2 regions of the Mesorhizobium sp. P2_B11 genome follow, and region 1 is predicted to be linked to the other one. Evidence: predicted binding sites of a transcription regulator. Region 1 holds the regulator's gene; the other holds the start of a gene.
What was found. Region 1 encodes PhoB, which activates phosphate uptake and scavenging genes when phosphate is short. Its sites were predicted from a motif close to TGTCATNNANCTGTCAT; they were not measured.

Region 1 (3,215 bases):
GCAATAAACAATGACAGCACGGCCGGCTTCTGCCAATATTTGGCTGGTGCCGCCAAATGCCTCCACTATCATTGAGGCGCGAGGAGGACCGGGAGGAAGATAAAAGATGTCGGTTGGAATCCGCCACGACGATTTGCGCCGTCGCAACCGTGCGATGGTGATTTCGGCCGTGCGCCGGGCCGGCCAGCCGTCGCGGACCGAGATTGCGGCGACCACCGGTCTCAGCCACTCGACCATATCGGCTATCTCCTCGGATTTGATTGCGGAAGGCATCCTGGCCGAGAGCAAGCCCGGCGAGACCGGCGCGCTGAAGCGCGGCAGGCCGCAGGTCGGCCTTGGCCTCAACCCGGAGGCAGCGGCGGTGATGACCGTGGTGCTGTCGCTGAACTTCCTCTCCGTCACCGTCATCGACTATGCCGGCCAGGTGGTCGCCGAGGAACAGCGCCGGCTGGACACGCTGACCATGCCGCGCGACGAGCTGATCGGCGAATGTACGGCAATCGTACGCCGGCGGCTCGAGGATCCCGACCTCGATGTGCAGAGCGTCGCGCGCATTGCCATGGGCATCCAGGGCATCACCGATTCGCATGCGCGCGCCATGCTATGGTCGCCGATCACGCCGCTGACCGACATTGGCTTTGCCGACATATTGGAAGCGGAGTTCGGCATTCCGGCCACCATGGAGAACGACTGCAACATGATGGCGGTGGCGTTGCAATGGCGCCAACCCGAGCGCTACCGCGACGATTTCATCGCCATCCTGCTCTCGCACGGCATCGGCATGGGGCTGGTGCTCAAGGGCGAGCTGTTCACCGGCACCCATTCGTCCGGCGGCGAGTTCGGCCACATGATCCACCGTCCCGGCGGCGCGCTCTGCCGCTGCGGGCGGCGCGGCTGCGTCGAGGCCTATGCCGGCAATTACGCCATCTGGCGCAGCGCCAAGATGATGAGCGAGGATGCCGAACCGGTCGATGTCGGCGATGCCGATATGCGGGCGCTGGCCGCACGCGCCCGCGAGACGGATGGCCCGGAGCGCGAGGCCTATCGCAAGGCCGGCGAGGCGCTCGGCTTCGGCCTTGGCAGCCTGTTTGCCCTGATCGATCCCGCCCCTGTCGCCATGGTCGGCGTCAGCGCCGCCGCCTTCGATCTGATCGAGCCGGCATTGCGCGAGGCCATCGCCCAGACCGCCGGCGGCCAGCACTCGAAGTCGATCTCCTTCGACACCGAGCCCAACGAACTGCCGCTGATCCGCGAAGGCTGCGCCATGCGCGCGCTCGGCTTCGTCGACCAGGAGATTTTTGCGCCGGGGATTCAGGCGAAGACCGGCAAGCACGTCGCCTGAGAGGCCGGCGACGGCGCGGCGCGCCTAATCTTCCCGGATAGCGTAGCCGGCGCCGCGGATGGTGCGGATGACATCCGGCATGCGGCCATTGTTGACCGCCTTGCGCAGGCGCCCGACATGAACGTCGACCGTGCGCTCGTCGATATAGATCGTCTCGCCCCAGACATTGTCGAGCAGCTGGCTGCGCGAGAACACCCGGCCGGGGTGGCGCATCATGAATTCGAGCAGGCGGAATTCGGTCGGCCCGAGCCGGATCTCGCTCTTCTTGCGGTAGACGCGGTGCGATTCACGGTCGAGCACAATGTCGCCGACCTTGAGCACGCTGGACAGGACTTCCGGCTTGGCGCGGCGCAGCAGCGCCTTCACGCGCGCCATGAATTCCGGCGTCGAGAACGGCTTGACCAGATAATCGTCGGCGCCGGTGGACAGGCCGCGCACGCGGTCGCTCTCCTCGCCGCGCGCGGTCAGCATGATGATCGGCAGCCGTTCGGTTTCCGGCCGCATCCTGAGCCGCCGGCAGAGCTCGATGCCGGACACCGCCGGCACCATCCAGTCGAGCACCAGCAGGTCGGGGACGTTTTCCTGCAGCCGGATTTCGGCCTCGTCGCCGCGCGTCACCACTTCGACCTGGTAGCCTTCGGATTCGAGGTTGTAGCGGAGAAGCACGCCCAGCGGCTCCTCGTCCTCCACGACCATGATGCGTGGCGCAATCATCAGCAGTTCACCCTTGTCAGGCCGACGTGGCCATCGCCGTCTCGTCCTGCTTCGGGCGATTGGCGGGGAGTTGCTGGCCGGTTAGCACATAATACGCATTTTCAGCGATGTTGGTGACATGATCGCCGATGCGCTCCAGATTCTTGGCGCAGAACAGCAGATGCGTGCAGGCGGTGATGTTGCGCGGGTCTTCCATCATGTAGGTCAAGAGTTCACGAAACACCGACGTGTATTTGACGTCGATGCGCTCGTCGTCATTCCTGAGCTTCGCCAGCGCAGCCGCATCCGCGGCAGCATATTCCTCGACCACCCCTTGCACCTGGATCAGCACCAGCTGCGCCATTGCATCGATGGAATGCGAGAGGTCGCGCGGCGTGACGCTCAAACCGACGGTACCGACGCGCTTGGCGATGTTCTTGGCCAGGTCGCCGATGCGCTCAAGGTCGCCGGCCATGCGGATCGAGCCGACCACTGCACGCAGATCGTTGGCCATCGGCTGGCGCTTGGCGATCAGCGTGATGGCGCGGTCGTCGAGTTCACGCTGGCGCGCGTCCATGATGGCGTCGTCCGAAACCACACGCTGCGCCAGCGCATTGTCCGAATTGAGCAGCGCCTTGGTCGAGCCGCTGACCATCGAGCCGGCGAGATCGCCCATGTCGCGGATCAGCTTGCTGATCTGCCCCAGTTCTTCATCGAAGGAGGCGACGGTATGTTCACCCATGATCCTGGTCCTCGTGCCTGAAAATTCAACCGCTGGACGGCTCAGCCGAAGCGGCCGGTGATGTAGTCCTGGGTGCGCTTGTCGTCGGGATTGGTGAACATCTTGTCGGTGGCGCCCTCCTCGACCAGGTAGCCGAGATGGAACATCGCCGTGCGCTGCGACACGCGCGCCGCCTGCTGCATCGAGTGGGTGACGATGACGATGGTGTAGTTCTGGCGCAGTTCGTCGATCAGCTCCTCGACGCGGGCGGTCGCGATCGGGTCGAGCGCCGAGCAGGGCTCGTCCATCAGGATCACTTCCGGCGACACGGCAATGGCGCGCGCGATGCACAGGCGCTGCTGCTGGCCGCCAGACAGGCCTGTGCCGGGCTCCTGCAGGCGGTCCTTGACCTCGTTCCAGATCGCCGCCTTCTTCAGGCTGGATTCGACGATCTGGTCC
Region 2 (3,215 bases), on a different contig from region 1:
GATTTCGCCGATCAGCACGGGCTTGGTGATGTGATGGTTCGGCATCATCGTCGAATAGCCGCCGGTGAGGTTCGGCACGGACACGCCGACCATGGCGTCGATGACCTTGTCCGGATCGGTGGTGCCAGCCTTCTCGACCGCCTTCACCCACATGTTGAAGCCGATATAGTGGGCTTCCATCGGGTCGTTGGTGGTACGCTTGTCGTTCTTGATGAACTTGTGCCAGTCGGCGATGAACTTCTTGTTCTCGGGCGTGTCGACGCTCTCAAAGTAGTTCCAGGCGGCGAGATGGCCGACCAGCGGCGCGGTGTCGAGACCGGCCAGTTCTTCCTCGCCGACCGAGAAGGCCATGACCGGGATGTCCTCGGCCTTGATGCCCTGGTTGCCGAGCTCCTTGTAGAAGGGCACGTTGGCGTCGCCATTGACGGTCGAGACCACGGCGGTCTTCTTGCCGGCCGAGCCGAACTTCTTGATCGCCGAGACTTCGGTCTGCCAGTCGGAGAAGCCGAACGGCGTATAGTTGACCATGATGTCTTCGGCGGCGACGCCCTTGGCCTTCAGATAGGCCTCGAGGATCTTGTTGGTGGTGCGCGGATAGACATAGTCGGTGCCTTCCAGCACCCAACGCTTCACCGAGCCGCCATCCTCGCTCATGAGATAGTCGACGGCGGGGATCGCCTGCTGGTTGGGCGCCGCACCCGTGTAGAACACGTTGCGCTCGCTTTCCTCGCCTTCATACTGGACGGGATAGAACAGGATGTTGTCGAGCTCGGAGAACACCGGCAGCACCGATTTGCGCGACACCGAGGTCCAGCAGCCGAACACGGCGGCGACCTTGTCCTTCGAGATCAGCTCGCGCGCCTTTTCGGCAAACAGCGGCCAGTTCGAGGCCGGATCGACGACGACGGCTTCCAGCTTCTTGCCGAGCAGGCCGCCCTTGGCGTTCTGCTCTTCGATGAGCATCAGCATGGCGTCTTTCAACGTCGTCTCCGAAATCGCCATGGTCCCCGACAGCGAATGCAGAATGCCGACCTTGATCGTGTCTTCGGCGGCCTTGGCCGGAGACGACATCGACAGGCCGGCAGCGACCACGCCGGCCGAAAACATTTTTGTTATTGTCGCGAAATTACCCCTCATATCGAAGTCTCCCCAGCTGGTTGATTGCATCGCAACAAGCAATGCAACAGCCGTGCCAAACGCAAGGGCGGCTCTCGGAAATGGGGAATAATCTAACGTTATCAGCTGATTACTATATTATCCTCAAGAAAACAAAGGCAGCCGGTTAAAAATTTGATGAGGGAAATTTGCGCAGCGCACAAGGCTTTTGCCTAATTTTCGCCCAAATATGACAAGTGCCTAGATTTTGAACTCCGCCGGCGGCATAAGGACGAACAATGTTGCGGCACGGCGCAAAAATGGGGCAAGCTCACCCCGCAAACGAGTGAGCCGATGACATCCCGCATCTCCTGCATTTCCGGCATCCTGCTGCTGATGGCAACGAGCGGCGGCGCGCGCGCCGACTTCAGCGACGGCAAGCTGCCGGACGGCACCTATCACTGCGAAGTCTATCTGCTCGGCGCCTTCCTCAACCTCGGTGACATCACCATCAAGGGCAATGTCTATAGCGGTCCGGTGACGTTCGGCACCGCGCTGCAAGGCTATAACTATCAGATGAACGCCAATGGCGAGATCACCTGGCTCGGCCCGCTGGGCGGCTACACCGCCGGCGGCAATTCCGTCTCGATGACGCAAGCGACGCTGGACGGCGAAACCACCCCGTCGTTCGACATCATCCTGAAGCAGCCCGACGGCGCCTTCACCGCCTCGACCTGCACCAAGGGCTGAGCAAAGCCCTCGCCGCGCCCGATTGCGGCGAAACCTTCCTCTCATGTCATGCGGATGTTGCCGAAGCAGACTAGGGCAGCGGTGCGCCGTAACATCCACCCTGAGAGGCAGACACCATGGCCAACGCACCGTCTTCATCCTCACCCGTCATCCGCGACATCATTGCCGAGCGCGTCTCGCGCCGGTCTCTTCTCAAAGGCAGCCTTGCCTCCGGCGCGCTGCTTGCCGGCGCCAGCTTCGTCGGCTCCCTGTTTGCCGGCGAAACGCATGCCGCGGCAGCGCAATCGACGCTCGGCTTTCCCGAGCTGAAGCGCGTCTACGACAAAACCCACGCCGCCGCCGAAGGCTATGAAACGACCATCGTCGCGCGCTGGGGCGATCCGCTCGCCGCCGGCCTCGCCGAATTCGACGGCAACAAGGTCGCAGCCGACGAGCAGGAAAAGCGCTTCGGTTACAATTGCGACTACATCGCCTTCATGCCGCTGCCCAAGGGCACGGTGAATTCCGACCATGGCCTGCTCTGCGTCAACAACGAATACATCTCGCCCAATGTGATGTTTCCGGGCACGACCGAGGAAGACGCCGGCAAGACGATGACCAAGGAGCAGGTCGATCTCGGCATGGCCGCAATGGGCCATTCGATCGTCGAAGTGCAGTTGAAGGACGGCAAGTGGGAAACGGTCGCCGACAGCCCGCTCAACCGTCGCATCACCGCCAACACCGAAATGACCGTTTCCGGGCCGGTGGCCGGCCATGCGCTGATGAAGACCACAGCCGACGCGACCGGCACGAAAGTGCTCGGCACCAGCTACAATTGCAGCGGCGGCTTTACCCCCTGGGGCACGGTGCTGACCTGCGAGGAAGGCGTGTCCGACATCTTTGGTGGCGACCCCAAGAAGGCGCCGACCGCCGAGCTTCTTGATCGGTATGGTTTCGACGGTTCCGACATCTACGGCCGCGGCCGCTTCCATGACCGCTTCAACCTCGACAAGGAGCCCAACGAGGCCAACCGCTTCGACTGGGTGGTCGAGATCGATCCCTACGACCCGCAGTCCAAGCCGGTGAAGCGCACCGCACTCGGCCGCATGTCGCATGAGGCGTCGACCGTCGTCCTCAACAAGGACGGCCGCGTCGTCGTCTATATGGGTGACGACGACTATTTCGAATACATGTACCGCTTCGTCTCGGCCAAGGCCTATGACAAGGCCAACCCGGCCTCGGGCGCTGATCTGCTCGACGACGGCGTGCTGTCGGTCGCCCGCTTCGATGCCGATGGGTCGATGACGTGGCTGCCTTTGGTGCATGGCCAGGGCAAGCTCACCGCCGAGAACGGTTTCGCCGACCAGGCCGAAGTGCTGCTGAAGACGCGT

Region 2: a site for PhoB is predicted at 1,890-1,906, ahead of AC1DYJ_RS20735 (PhoX family protein). Genes of this name have one in related genera too.

The regions. Positions count from the first base shown of each region.
Region 1 covers NZ_JBFUDF010000002.1:698,712-701,926, reverse strand. The annotation lists gene AC1DYJ_RS07795 (ROK family protein) at 107-1,342, shown strand; gene phoB (phosphate regulon transcriptional regulator PhoB) at 1,367-2,056, opposite strand; gene phoU (phosphate signaling complex protein PhoU) at 2,073-2,777, opposite strand; gene pstB (phosphate ABC transporter ATP-binding protein PstB) at 2,819-3,215, opposite strand, start outside.
Region 2 covers NZ_JBFUDF010000006.1:263,698-266,912, forward strand. The annotation lists gene urtA (urea ABC transporter substrate-binding protein) at 1-1,137, opposite strand, end outside; gene AC1DYJ_RS20730 (hypothetical protein) at 1,450-1,845, shown strand; gene AC1DYJ_RS20735 (PhoX family protein) at 1,962-3,215, shown strand, end outside.